Regions from separate parts of the Sunxiuqinia sp. sy24 genome, predicted to be linked through region 1. Evidence: riboswitches for the same ligand, from Rfam matches in the RefSeq annotation. Region 1 holds a riboswitch; the other holds the start of a gene.
What was found. A riboswitch is a leader RNA that binds a small molecule or an ion and turns the genes downstream of it on or off. The one in region 1 is predicted to bind cobalamin.
Positions count from the first base shown of each region.

Region 1 (7,502 bases):
CCCAACGAATTGCCCATTGGCGTGATTACCGGTATCATTGGCGGAGTGGTATTTCTGTTGTTGATGAGTCAAAAACGAAAGGGAAATTAGCATGAGTGACGCTTTTTTTTACATCGATAATTTTTCCTGCGGCTACCCCGGGTTTAAACTGAATGGCATTAACCTGAGCTTGCAGAAGGGATCGTTTAATGGAATTATTGGTCCCAATGGCTCTGGAAAAACAACCTTGTTTCGTGGAATTACAAGTTCCATTGCCACCTTGGACGGATCGGTCCTTCTGAAGGGAAAAAACCTGCAAAAGCTTTCTCTGAAAGAGCGGGCGCAGAACATTGCCATTGTGAGTCAGTTTGTGGATACCGACCAGATTTTGGTGGAAGATTATGTGCTGATGGGACGTATGCCTTACCACAACCGATTTCAGTTTTTCGAGTCGAAAGGAGACTTTGAAAAAGCATATCATTACATGGAGTTGACCGATGTTTTGAAGCACAAAGACAAGCTAATGACAGAGTTGAGTGGGGGCGAACAACAGCGCGCCGCCATTGCCAGGGCCTTGACTCAAGAACCGGAATTGCTGCTTCTCGACGAGCCGACTTCACATTTGGATATTACGCACCAGGTTAAGATACTGGACTTGCTATACCGCCTCAATAAAGAGATGAAACTGACCGTCTTGATGGTGATTCATGATCTGAACCTGGCTTCGGAATATTGCGATCAACTGATCCTTTTCAACGGAGGGAAGCTGTTCACCCAGGGGACACCCGAGGAGGTCCTTTCATTCGATACCATCGAAAAAGTTTATAAAACGCCGGTTATTACCCGCACCAATCCGTATTCGAACAAACCGGTTATCTTTCTGGTGAGTGAGAAGATGATGAAAGATTCGCATAATTGAGTTAACTTGCTTTAACAAAAGCAAGTTCTATGCGAACAATACGACCGTTTTTTTGGGTAGCGCTGTTTTTGATACTCACCCAGGAAGCCCTGGCCTTGCCCGTTCATGAGCCGAGAGCTGAAGAGCGCGACACAACACTAGTCAACCAATTTCTGGGACTGTTTGAAACCCAGGAAGGAGCGGATATTCCTGAGGCTCAACGCTCCAAACGAAAGCAAGTGGATGGGCTTCTTAAAGCTCTTAGCCAACGCGATGGAAAACTGCAGTTCAATGGAGTGGCTACGGCCAGCGTTCAGGTAGAACCAATGACCGATGCCAATTATCAGGGAGTGGGCTCCTTTGATATTTTTGCCTTTACCAGCTTTGGGCCACATACCATTTTGTTTTTCGACCTGGAGGCCGTTGGTGGTGATGGCCCGGATCAGCTTATTCCGAACAGGAGTGTTTTGAATGCCGATGCCGGTTCCAGTCAAAGCTCAGAAGGAATTGATCACTTGGTGGTATTGGAGGCCTGGGCTGAGTTCCGGGCTCTAAAAGACTTACTGACTGTTAATGTTGGGAAGATTGATGTAACGAACTATTTTGATAATAACCTGCATGCCAACGACGAAACCAGCCAGTTTTTAAGCGGAGCCTTTGTGAATAGCATTGCACTGCCGGCACCGATGAACTCTCCGGGGCTCCGGCTGCGAACCTCCTTATTTAATCGGTTCTATATTCAGGTTGGATTAAATCGTTTCGACAATTCGGGCAATGACTTGATGCGCCATCATTTTAAAATTGCAGAAACTGGCTTTATGCTTTTCCCGGGCTCCAAATGGGAAGCCAACTTTCGGATCTATGGCTATGAACATCCGGCAGGCGGAAATAGCCAGGGCATAGGTTTTTCGGCTGATGAGCTGATTGCCGGAACCTTCACCGTATTTGGGCGCTATGCGAAGAATGAACGTAAGCTGGCTGAATGGTTTGGTGTGGAGCGGGCCTGGAGTGCCGGCATTGGTTTCAAACAATTGGTTCTGAATCGGGAGTTTAATGTTGGCTTGGCGTATGGCGATACCAAACTTTTTGGCGATGGCCAACGTGAAAGGCTGGCTGAGCTTTATCTTAGCAATCAATTTAACCAATGGGTTTATCTTTCCCCTCATCTCCAGTGGCTTGATGCGGCAAGTCCAACTCAGGACGAACATGTTTTACTGGGCTTGAGAATAAATTTTAGCTATTAATAGTTGGCCTTTTATTATTGGTTGTTCCTGCTTTTTTTGTTTCGGCTTTTAGCGAAATTGAATTGGTTGAGTTGAAAAAAAACTTCTCTGAAAAGAAATTATTCCTACATTTGCCACGGATTTGGTTCCAACGACTGTTTCGCAGTCGGGATGAATAGGGAATCCGGTTAGAATCCGGAGCTGTACCCGCAGCTGTAAGCCTTAATACAGTTTTCTGAACCCCATGCCACTGTTCTTCATCAGAACGGGAAGGCGTCAGAAAGCAAGGTGAGCCAGAAGACCTGCCAAAATCCATTTTGAATATTAACAAAAGCTTCGGGAATAAAGCTAGTGAACAATAATCGCGTATTTTTCACAATCTTATCCTAAGCTCATTCTACTAAATTAGAAATGAGAAGGTTTATTTTATTATCAGGACTTCTGGTCCTAGCTGTTTGTGAGCTTTATGCTCAGGAACACAGTCTTTCAGACACTATTTTGTTGGGCGAGGTAAACACCTATGCCACCGTGAAAAAGTACCAGGCCGGTGCTAAGTTGGAATCCATTTCAAACGATCAGCTGGACATTGCTCGTACAGGTACATTGAATGATCTATTGGGGCGGTTTACCCCGCTTTACCTAAAAGCAGATGCAGGTGGTTTGGCAAACATTCGTTTTCGTGGTACTTCGGCCGACCACACCTCCATTAATTTTGGCGGAATCAATATTAACTCCCTCACACTAGGATCGGCTAATTTCGCAAGTGTTCCCATGTATTTGTTTGATGGTGCGGATTTGCAATACGGCTCTTCATCAGCGGTCAACGGCTCTGGTTCTATTGGCGGGGCTGTATATCTGGGATTGAAAAATAATTGGACCAATGGTATTCGTGTTCAGGCAACTGAATCACTGGCTTCGTTTGGAGAACAACTATACGGTACCAAAGTATACGTCGGGAATGGTAAGCTTGAATCGGTAACCCGCCTGTATTATTTTTCCAGGGAGAATAATTTCAAATTTCGCTATCCTCAGGATGGAAAAGAGTATACTCAGCGGGGAGCCCGAATTGAAAATATGGGGCTGCTCCAGGAGCTAAACTACCGTTTTGATTGTCAACAATGGCTTAAAACATCCGTTTGGTTAGCAGATGACTGGCATGAAAAACAGCCTGAAATGGCGTCATCCATTGGAGATAACCTCGTTATTTCCGGCTTGGAAAATAAACACATCCGCTTTTGGTCGGAATATGAGAATCGCAATCATGCCGTTAATTATAAAGCCGGTATAGGCTATGTGCACGATGTACAGGTAGACGGCGGAAATACGACGCAGGAAATAAGTACGGAGCGTTTGGTAGCTGAGCTGGAAGCCAAGCAGGATATCACTACAAATTTTGGTTATAAAGCCGGGTTAAAGTATATGTATGTGGAGCCTGACGTATATTCCTACTCCGTAGATATGATTGATTATGAGCAACGCGCAGATGTTTATGCTTCGGCGTTTTATAAGGCCTGGCGAAAATTGAAATTGACATTGAACTTGCGACAACAGTTTGTGACTGATTTTGACGTCCCATTTACTCCTTCGGTTGGTGTCGAATACCGACTTTATACCAATGAATTCTCGATTGTTAAACTGAATGGTAATATTTCCCGTAGCTACCGTGTTCCAACCTTTAACGATCGTTTCTGGGGTACGCAAGGCAACCCCGATCTAAATCCGGAAAAAGGAATGAACTATGAGATGGGAATCCAATACCAGTATTGTTCCGACATTTTCCAGACTGACGTAAAGCTCAATGGTTTTTATATGGATGTTGATGATTGGATTGAATGGCGTCCAACCGGAACAAATGGCGATTGGGTGCCGGAAAACCGTTCTCGGGTCATTAGCAAAGGTGTCGAATTCGCATCAAATAGTGATTTGTTTTTAGGCCGCTATGAAGTCAATTATAGCTTAAATTACAGTTATAATCCAACGGAAATTAAAGAAGATGGACTTCGTAATTTAGTGGGTAAGCGACTAATCTATACTCCCGAACATATTGCAAACACCTTTTTGCAGATCAAATATAACGATTGGGGTTTGTTTGCCGATGCATCATTTACCGGAAACCGGCAAGTTGACTATAGTGGAAGCATCACTAGTCCAGAAGGTAATCTATTGGATGCATATGCCTTGTTGAATTGCGGAATCTCAAAGAAACTTACCATCCGGGAGCAGCCAATAGCTCTGCGCTTAAATGTGCGTAATGTTTTGGATACCGACTATCAAAATCAGCTGAACTATGCGATGCCTGGCCGCAATTTTCAATTGAGTTTGTCCACAGATTTGAAATTCTATAAAAACAATTAAATATATCTATTATGAAAAAATTTGTAAAATTATTGCCCTTTTTCTTGGCCTTGTTAGCCTTGGTTTCTTCTTGTTCGGATGATGACGATATTATTGATCTGTATCCGGATGAGTTGGTGAAAGGTGCTTATATCTTGAACTATGGCGGCTTTTCGAATGATGCTGCATCAATTACCAAATATGATTACGAGGCCGATAAACTGACACCCTTTTACGATCAACAACAAAATAATGGTGCGATCATGGTTTCTGCTCCTCAGTGGGTTTACCAACATGACGATCGTGTTTATGTAATGGCTAACGAACCGGATCGCGTACTTGTTTATGATCCTCTTTTTGTTGGGCAGGATACAATTACCACCGATATTGTAAAACCTCGTAACTGCGTTGCTTCCGGCAATTACCTATACATTGCATGCTGGGGAGGTGAAGTGTGGAATGATAATTCAGTATCCTATATCGCCAAGTATAATTTAGTTACCGGTGAAGTAGAAAAAAAGATTGCTTTGCCAGGCGGTCCCGAAGGTCTTGAAGTTGCGAATGGTAAATTGTACGCAGCCTTAAACTACAAGAATGCTGTAGCAGTAGTTGATTTGAAATCAGAAGCAATTTCGTATATCGAAACCACGGCTGTTTGTTCTTATTTAGTAAAGGATGATTCGGATAACCTGTACGTTTCTCTTGTTGGAACCTGGAGTAATCCGAGTGAAGGAGCTGGCCTTGGCTACATTAATACTAAAACAGATGAAGTCTCTATTCACCCGTTGACCATGACGTCATCTTATGCTAGCGTAATGGCATTTAACAAAGATAAAACCAAATTGTATGCGATTGGTGCATCTGGTTATCCAGTGGTTGGAGGTGTTCATGTGTTTAATACATCGACAAAAGCATTTGAAGAGGAAACTTTGGTTAATGGAGTTACCGGGATTAAAGGTATTTCTGTTAATCCAGAAAACGGTGATATTTATGTTTTAATTGATAATGGTAGTTCGGTAAACGGAACCATGATGATTTACTCGGAAGATGGAGAATTAACGGATACCAAAGATGTGGGTGCATCTCCGGCTATGGCGCTTTTTTTAGATTAGAATAGATGCAACTTGTTAAGAAAATCAGGTAGTTGTATTTGAGCAGGAGGGGACTGGAATAGCAGTCTGCCTCTTGTTTTGTTTTTATTCATCTTGCCAAACAGGCAGATGGAACGTTTAAATTCCGCAAATTGAATAAGCTATGGCAACAATCACATTTATTACAGGAGGTGCCCGGTCGGGAAAAAGCAGTTTTGCTCAGCAGTTGGCCGAGTCGCAATCCGGCTCACCGATTTATCTGGCAACAGCCCGCATTTGGGACGAAGATTTTGCCCAGCGGGTGAAGCGGCACCAAAACGACCGTGATGACCGCTGGCAGACACTGGAGGAAGAAAAGCTCTTGTCAAGGTATGACTTGACGGGGAAAACAGTTTTATTGGATTGTATCACCTTGTGGCTGACCAATTTCTTCCACGACAATGATTATCAGCTTGAAGTGGCCATGGAAGCGGCTAAAGCGGAATGGACCAAGTTTGTCAAGCAAGATATGAACCTGCTGGTAGTGAGCAACGAGCTGGGCATGGGGGTTCATCCTGAAAATGAAATGGCGCGTAAGTTTGCCGACCTGCAAGGCTGGATAAACCAGTTTATTGCCCAACAAGCCGGCACGGTTTATCTGATGGTTTCCGGCATTCCAGTCAAAATAAAGGAAGGCGCATAAGGCGCTTTGTGTGAACGATTGACTGGAGACGAATAGATGAATGTTTACTGAATGAAAACCAATAATTTTAGCAACAAATGACCTTAAATTTAAAAGACCAATTACAACATAAAATTGACCTGAAAACCAAACCATATGGTGCTTTAGGACAGTTGGAAAGCATTGCTTTACAGCTGGGGTTGATTCTGAACACCCTTTCACCCAAACTGGAAAAACCGAGCTTGCTTGTGTTTGCTGCCGACCACGGACTGGCCGATGAAGGCGTGAGCCCTTATCCGAAGGAAGTGACCTGGCAAATGGTGATGAACTTTTGCGGAGGCGGAGCAGCCATCAATGTTTTTTGCAAGCAAAATGGCATTGATTTGAAGGTGATTGATGCTGGGGTGGATTATGATTTTCCTGCAGAACTTCCGATTACGAATGCTAAAATAGCTCGCGGATCCAGGAACATGATGAACGAACCTGCCATGAGCCTGGAAGAATGTAAGCTGGCTATGCAGCGCGGCGCTCAATTTGTAAAGGAGGAGGCTGAAGCGGGATGCAATACCATCGGATTTGGCGAAATGGGCATTGGCAATACTTCGCCCTCGTCGCTGTTGATGCATCGTTTTATGAAACTTCCCATTGAGCAGTGCATCGGCAAAGGGGCAGGAATGACGGGCGATAAACTGGACCATAAAGTAGCCATTTTGAAGGCAGTTTCTGAAAAGTATAATCCTCAATCGGCCCTGGAAACTCTGGCCACTTTTGGCGGACTGGAAATTGCCATGATGGTGGGAGCCATTCAGGAAGCCCGCAAGCTTGGTATGGTCATCCTGATTGATGGATTTATTGCAACTTCCGCTACCTTAGCGGCCATTCAGTTTGATGAGTCGGTTCGCGAAAACTGTATTTTTTGTCATGCCTCCGAAGAACAAGGACACCTGTTGGTGCTCGATTTCCTGCAAGCTAAACCGGTGTTGAGCCTGGGCATGCGCTTGGGAGAAGGTTCCGGAGCAGCAGTTGCCTATCCGGTCATTCAGGCGGCAGCTACTTTTTTAAATGAAATGGCTAGCTTTGAAGATGCCGGGGTTTCGAATAAAGCCTAGTAGGAGAACAGATAGAGTTGGGAGGCGCAGAGCTGAGGTTGAAATTTGAACTTTGGGGCTTTTCTTGCGAAACTCGAACGTGTCTGAAAATCTAAAGTCTAATATCCAGTGTTTTAAAGAATGAAAGAGCAAATCAATCTGTTTTTAACAGCAGTCATGTTTTATACCCGCATTCCTGTATCTCGGTCGCTGGGGTTTTCCAATGAA
Region 1 covers NZ_JBQYLH010000013.1:92,021-99,522, reverse strand. Annotated here, with positions in the region: gene ACUNWA_RS12465 (FecCD family ABC transporter permease) at 1-90, shown strand, start outside; gene ACUNWA_RS12460 (ABC transporter ATP-binding protein) at 92-898, shown strand; gene ACUNWA_RS12455 (hypothetical protein) at 928-2,121, shown strand; cobalamin riboswitch at 2,227-2,424, shown strand; gene ACUNWA_RS12450 (TonB-dependent receptor) at 2,512-4,455, shown strand; gene ACUNWA_RS12445 (hypothetical protein) at 4,467-5,546, shown strand; gene cobU (bifunctional adenosylcobinamide kinase/adenosylcobinamide-phosphate guanylyltransferase) at 5,689-6,207, shown strand; gene cobT (nicotinate-nucleotide--dimethylbenzimidazole phosphoribosyltransferase) at 6,285-7,295, shown strand; gene ACUNWA_RS12430 (adenosylcobinamide-GDP ribazoletransferase) at 7,416-7,502, shown strand, end outside.

Region 2 (7,502 bases), on a different contig from region 1:
TACACTGAAACAAGTATGAATAATGGGATTAAAGAATCCGAATTGCCCGAAAAATTTGATACCGATGAGTACCAGGTCTTGTTAGTCGCCGAAAAGTATCAAACTGGTTTTGATCAACCCTTATTGCATACTATGTATGTCGATAAACGATTATCGGGTATCCAGGCCGTTCAAACCTTATCTCGATTAAACCGCATTGCCCCAGGTAAAGAAAGTACCTTTGTGTTAGACTTTGTGAACGAGCGCGAGGAGATTTTTAATTCATTCAAACAGTATTATACTGTTACCGAAAAAGGAGATGATGCCGATCCTCATACATTATACCGCTTACAACATGCGTTGCAAGAATATCAGATATATACAGATGACGAAATCACGGCATTTTGCAATGTATGGTACAAAAATCGTCAGGAGCCAACACCAGGAGACCATAAAAAAATAAATAGTGTCTTAGATTTAGCTGTAGAGCGTTTTAAAGGCTTGTATGAAGAGGAACAGGAAGAGTTTAAAGGGAAATTAATAAGCTTTAGACATCTATATGGTTTTCTATCACAGATAATTCCGTATCAGGATTCCGACTTGGAGAAACTCTATACTTACTTGAAATTTTTGCATTCAAAATTACCCAAACGGCAGACCGGCAAATATGAACTTGAAGATGAAGTTGTTCTGAAATATTATCGACTACAGAAGATAAGTGAAGGAAGTATTAATCTTGAGGCAGGTGAAGCAGAGCCCGTTTATGGTCCTGATGAAGTTGGAACAGGTAAAGGGCAGGATGAGCATGTGCAGTTATCAACTTTAGTAAACAAGCTCAATGAACGCTTCGGAACTGAATTTACCTTAGCTGACCAATTGTTTTTCGACCAGGTAATTGAAACTGCTTTGGAAGATTTTAAAATTAAGGAAGCAGCCGAAGTAAACACCTATGAAAACTTTATGCAGTTTTTCGGTAAGATGTTAGAAGGGCTATTCATTGACCGAATGGAAGGTAACGAAGAAATCTTCACCAGGTTAATGAATGACGATGATATGATGAAAGTAGCGGCTCAGCATGTTGGTAAGGATGTTTATAATCGGGTAAGGAAGTAATTCTGTTTTTTTGAATAAAAGAAGATTCAAAGACGTGAATCACCTTGGTACAAAAATAGCAGCATCTTAGAAATGCTGCTTATACCCTATCTTGTCGAAACAGGGATAATAGAAGGTACTCTACCCTGTTCAACACGCTCATAAGCATTCTATTCCCAATTTACAGGGGAAAATCATTGATTTAAGTTGACTGAGCTAAACTCTCTTGAGTTGCTTTTGTATTAAGTTCCGCCAGTTCCTTTTCGAGTTCCGCTATTTTAATCTCTTTTTCAAGGCGATGGATTTTCGCATCGTTTGGAAAAAGCAGCCCCCAAGAATAATTGAAAAACAATATAAACGGGAAGATAAAAGCAGCCCAATAGTTTAATATTTTTCCGAGTGGCCAACCAATCGGCATTTCAAAGAAAAATTTAGAATAAATGATATACCAAACAATAATGCCGATCATCGAAATAATTGTCGTTACTAAGTGTAATATTTTCATGGCCTATTGGATTTAGAAATGCTTGCATTTATTTTATTCAACTCAGCTTTTAATTTAACCGATCTGATTTTACTTTTCAGCTTATAAATCTTAAGATCAAGGTGGAGAGAAGCTAGTTTGTATGAACTAAAAATTACACATAGCGCAACAAAGATTCCGATGAATTCTATTGTGTCGAACCAACCATGATAATACAAGATTGCCAGCATGTCAAAAAACAAGAATACAGCCAACAAAACAGACAAATACCTTATTAGCTTGATCATCTTACTCATAACTATTTGATTTAATAGAAAAAAGATACGGAAAAATCCCAAATAGATAAGTATTTTCAGTTGCTTTATATAGCCCTCTTCAATGGCCTCAATAATCAGAAGGAAGATAATTTGTCTGTAAAAAGATGCATGGTAACACCTAGTAGGTCGACTTCGGGTAATCATCAACTAGAGAAAATTGCTTTCGAAGTCCCACCCCCTACTTTAGCTCGATCTTGAGTTTCATAAAGATAGGCATGGCCCTTGGCATTGAAACAGGCCGACAGCCGAGAACCGGTCAGAATGTTGCTTTCTTATCGAATATTAATCAACCTTTTTAAATTTTAGGACAATGGAAACAAAAAAGATCCCTTTAACAGAGGAACAAGTTTTAGCCATGCAGTAAATAAAAGCAATGCAAAAGGCCGCTTTCGGAATTGCCGAAGCTTCAAAAGTTACCAAAATTCCAATTTCCGAACTAACCGAAGTTTTAAACTACATGGCACTAAACCATTTAAACCGCATTCGGGAAATACCGCTACCAAAACAGACCGAGAGTTAATCCCGGCTTTGTGAAAAATGTGAAGAATGTGAAGCCGTGAAAACATCTTTTTTTTACGGTACATTCTTCTAAAGTAGATTGAAATAGAAAACGAATCTAAATTGTCAGGCTGTTCACTCAAATAGTCTCTATTCCTCAGATAGATAAGAAAAAATCAGCTATTCAGATCTTTTTTTGAACAATAAATTTCCACCATTGGCATACTGTTGTAAATCGATTTTTATCTATTTTTGCTACCAGTTGGTGGATTTCTCTTTATCAGGAGAAACCTTAATATGGGAATCCGGTGCTTCTGCAACAGAAAATTCCGGAGCTGTACCCGCAGCTGTAAGTCCATAATCAGTTTTTGAGAACACTTTTGCCACTGTTTGGTTTTCCAAACGGGAAGGCCTCAAAAAAGGACGAGCCAGAAGACCTGCCAATTGTGAATTACAATGCTTTCGGGAATAAAGGCGAATGGACACCAACTTTTGGCATTCATTTACAAACTTTCTTTTTCTGGTTTCGAAACAGTTTTCGTAGCTATTTTCCGGGCATTGCGTTTGATGAGTTTAATAATTTTAATAAACAGAAAAATGCAAAAGCAAGCGGTTATTATTGTTGGCCATGGTAGTAAATCAAATCAGGCAGTTGAAGATTTCAATTTCATTGTAAAATTGCTGAAAGAGAAATTGAATGAGCGAACTGTATACGGAGCTCACATGGAGCTAGCATCACCTTCGCTGGAAGAAGTTGTTGGCGAAATTGCTCATTCAGATATCAATAAAGTACTTGTTATACCCTACTTTCTGTTCAACGGAAATCATATCAAAGAAGATATTCCGGAAATTCTGGCACAACTGAAAGAAAAATACCCCCATTTAGATTTTCATTTTGGCAAACCAATTGGCCGCGAACCATTGATGGCTGAAATCATGTACCGAAAAGTGCAGGAGATTGCCTAATGACAAAGAAAAAGCTTGCCTATCTGGGGATCAGCCTTTTGTTTCCGGGTGTTGCTAACAGCATGCATATTGCCGAGGGATTTTTACCGGTTTCGTGGTGCATGGGTTGGTGGATCGTTTACCTGGCTGTTTTAGTTGCCGGCTTCTCCCGGCTAAAGACGACGATTGAAGCTCATCCGAATGCCAAATTGCTTTTTGCGGCAGTAGGCGCTTATGTATTCATATTAAGCTCATTGAAGTTGCCGTCCATCGCCGGAAGCAGTTCTCACTTAACAGGTATTGCTCTGGGAGCATTGTTATTTGGTGCATCGAGTATGTCGGTAATCGGATTGATCGTGCTGCTGTTTCAGGCACTTCTGCTTGCCCATGGTGGTTTAACAACATTAGGGGCCAATGGTTTCTCAATGGCGGTTTGCGGCGCTTTTTCGGCTGTTTGGGCTTATCGTTTTCTGAAAGGAGTAAAAGCACCGCAATGGCTGGCTGTTGGCGGAGCTTCATTCGTTTCGAACCTGGTTATTTATAGTTGCACCTCAGCCCAACTGGCTGCAGCCTTTGCTGATTCTACCGCAACTTTTGGTAGCAACCTAATTAGGTTTCTATCCATTTTTGCAGTAACGCAGCTCCCCCTGGCCTTTATTGAAGCCATTTTTACTGTTTTGGCATTTCGTTACATACAGCGAACAAGTAAAGCAGAAATTGAACAACTCAATCCGAATCTTTATGAAACGAAAAACAATCATATATCTGCTTAGCGGCTGTCTGCTGGTATTGCTGATCCAGTTTTTTGCCACCGAGCTGTTCCCCGGTTTTACGGGAACTGACGATCAGTCCGTTGAGCTAATTGAGCAAATAGCGCCAAAGTACCAGCCCTGGGCCAATCATTTACTTGAGTTTGATCAGCCCTGGGCCGAGCCTGTACTGTTTGCACTTCAGGCAATAATTGGCCTCAGTGTAATTAGTTATTTCATTTGGAAGCAAAGCAAAAAGAAAGTTTAATGTGGATTACTGAAATCTATAAACACGATCATCGTTTGAGCGAGCTGTCGCCAACGATTCGGGCCTTATACTGGGCTCCGGCTATGGTTTTAACATTGGTTTCGGACTCATTTTACTTTAATTTTACGATGTTCCTGATGGTTAACCTGTGCCTGCTGTATGTCAGTCGGATTCGCTTATCAAATTTGGCTCGTCTGTATCGGATTCCGATCGTCTTTATTCTGGTCGGAAGTATGGCGATTGCCCTGGAGATTCCGTCAACTAAAGCATTCGTCTCTTTTGGCAAGCTGTCGATTGGCTTTTCATCTCACGGAATACAACTGTCATCCTTACTGGTAAGTAGAAGTTTAGCGCTAATCAGCATCATGTATTTTATGGTTCTAACCAACACTATATCTGAGCTTGCAGAGCTAATGCGAAAGTTTAGGATTCCCGCCTTGCTGATCGATTTATTCGTCATCACTTTTAAGTTTATTGAAAACCTACGGAACACCGGTGTTGAAATGCATCGGGCTCAAAAATGCCGCCTGGGATATTCCCAAAAGATGAAGCGCATTCCACTTTTTGCCGGCTTAATGGCAGCGGTATTTCATCAATCTATGAAAAACGCCAGGCAGCTCGAAACGGCCATGCAGGCGCGTTGTGCCGGAGAAAACTATTGTTTCTTGCAAGAAGAAAGACCTTTTGCGATCTCTCAGTTACTAATACCAGTTGGTCTGGCATCGATGTTGGTCTTTCTGCTTCTAATTTGCGGCAATTATGGTTGGTAGTCTGATTGAATTAAAAGTAGCAAGCTATCGCTACCCCTCTGGTAAACAAGCAATAGCCGAAGTTGATCTTGCACTTCCTGAAGGCAAAAAAATTGCGTTGATGGGTGCCAATGGCGCCGGAAAATCAACGCTTCTGCTTTTGTTGAATGGAATTTACAAACCCACGAATGGTGAACTCCACTATCGGGGAAAACAATACCGCTACAACCGGAAAGCTTTGCAGGAGTTGCGGCAAAAGGTGGGCATTGTATTTCAGGAAAGCGATAACCAGTTGGTGGCTCCATCGGTTTACGAGGAAGTAGCTTTCGGTCTTAGCAATCTGTTTTCAGATAAAAAATGGATTCGGGAACAAGTTGAAAAGTACCTCGACCATTTCGATCTACTGGAATTGAAACATCATTCGCCCCATCAGTTAAGCTCTGGCCAAAAGAAACGGATATGCCTGGCATCAGTTTTAGCCATGGAGCCAGAATTGATTATTTGTGACGAGCCAGCCTCAAATCTAGATCCGCAAAGTTCTCGTGCCACCTTTGAATTACTCGATGCCCAAAATAAAAAAGGGAAAACACTGCTCATCTCAACGCACGACGTGAATCAGGCCTACGTTTGGGCCGACCTGGTAATTCTGCTGAAAGAAGGTGCGGTACTCAGTATAGGATCACCCAAACAGGTGTTTAGCGATGCTGAAACATTGGCGGAAGCAGGATTGGAACAACCCTTATTGGTCAAGCTAGCCCGAATGCATCAACCAGATATGAAAGCCAAAGAGCTTCCTGAAAATGAAGCCGAATTAGTAAACAGACTAACAAAAAAATTATGCACGGATTTATAATAGCTGGCACAAACAGTGGATGCGGAAAGACAACAGTCACCATTGGACTGATGGCTTTACTGCAATCAAAAGGAGTGCAGGTTGCACCTTTTAAAACCGGTCCCGACTATATCGATCCGGCCTTTCACCGACGCGTAACCGGAGTGCCATCGTACAACCTCGATAGCTTTTTATTGAATGATAATTGCTTGCAACACCTGTTCCACACGCACACTGCTGACAGCGATATTGCTGTGGTTGAAGGTGTCATGGGCATGTACGATGGGTTGGGAAAAGAGGGCTCAGGTTCAACCTGGCAAATGGCGCAAAAACTGAAATTGCCTGTCGTTCTTGTGGTCAACTGTAAAGGACTTTACCAATCGGTCATCGCAATCATTAAAGGATTTGCCGAACTAAAAAATCCGTCCTATGTGCGAGGCGTGATCTTGAATCACGTGTCATCCAAAGCACGGTTTGAATTTCTCCAAACACTTATCGAAGAGGAAACAGGCATTGCCTGCATTGGCTACCTGCCTACCCGAAAAGAAATCGGGCTGGAAAGTCGTCATTTGGGTTTGATACAGGCCAATGAGGTTGATACGCTTCCCCGTAAAGTAAATCTTCTTCGGCAAACAATGGAAGAAACCATCGATATTTCAACATTGTTAAAAGTTACCGAAATCGGGCAACCTTCACCTGTTGCAATTGATCTTCCGGATCTGGATTTATCCGACCTGCACATTGGAGTGGCCCACGATAAAGCATTCAGCTTTTATTATCAGGATAATTTGGAGTTATTGGAAACGCTGGGAGCCACATTGTATTATTTCAGCCCATTGTACGACTCTTGTCTTCCTTCCGCCTGCAACTGCTTATACCTCGGTGGGGGTTATCCTGAAGTATTCTCCGCAGAACTACAGCAGAACAGAGCTTTGATGCAGGAAATCAAGCAAAAAATCGAATCGGGCCTGAGTGTTTATGCAGAGTGCGGCGGATTAATGTATCTGACAGACAGCATCATTTCGCTGGAAAATGAAGAAACGCCCATGTGTGGAGTTTTTAATGTTTCGGTACAAATGACTACCCGGCTACAACGTTTTGGTTATGCGCAAATCAACTATGCCAACACAGTTACGCCCTGTCATGAATTTCACCGGTCTCAACTGGTTCAAAAGAAAACACACAAGAACTACACAGAAACTTATCATCTGAGCAAACCCAACAGATCCGTTGAATGGGAATGTGGTCTTAGTCGCGAGAATTGCCTCGCAGCCTATGTCCACGTGCACTTTTACTCCAATTTCGAATTTCTAAAAGCAATTAGTACACTATGGAAAAAAGCAACTACGTGAATTTAAATCCAATGGGAATTGAAAGCGACAGCATGGAGATTATTTCCAGGGAGCTTTCGCACCTTCAGATACCGGAGCAATACGACTCCATCGTGAAGCGGGTTATTCACACCACTGCCGATTTTGAGTATGCACAGCTGTTCGAAGCCCACCCTGATGCAGTTGAACTCGGCAAAAAGGCTTTGCTGCAATCCTGCCGGATTTATGCGGATACCAGCATGATCGTAGCCGGAGTAA
Region 2 covers NZ_JBQYLH010000011.1:139,512-147,013, forward strand. Annotated here, with positions in the region: gene ACUNWA_RS11280 (type I restriction endonuclease subunit R) at 1-1,092, shown strand, start outside; gene ACUNWA_RS11285 (hypothetical protein) at 1,274-1,576, opposite strand; cobalamin riboswitch at 2,617-2,829, shown strand; gene ACUNWA_RS11290 (sirohydrochlorin chelatase) at 2,968-3,336, shown strand; gene ACUNWA_RS11295 (energy-coupling factor ABC transporter permease) at 3,336-4,088, shown strand; gene ACUNWA_RS11300 (energy-coupling factor ABC transporter substrate-binding protein) at 4,057-4,332, shown strand; gene ACUNWA_RS11305 (energy-coupling factor transporter transmembrane component T family protein) at 4,332-5,102, shown strand; gene ACUNWA_RS11310 (energy-coupling factor ABC transporter ATP-binding protein) at 5,092-5,934, shown strand; gene ACUNWA_RS11315 (cobyrinate a,c-diamide synthase) at 5,919-7,265, shown strand; gene ACUNWA_RS11320 (precorrin-8X methylmutase) at 7,244-7,502, shown strand, end outside.
Region 2: it holds a riboswitch for cobalamin, as region 1 does, so the genes downstream of both, ACUNWA_RS11290 (sirohydrochlorin chelatase) here and ACUNWA_RS12450 (TonB-dependent receptor) in region 1, are expected to answer to the same signal.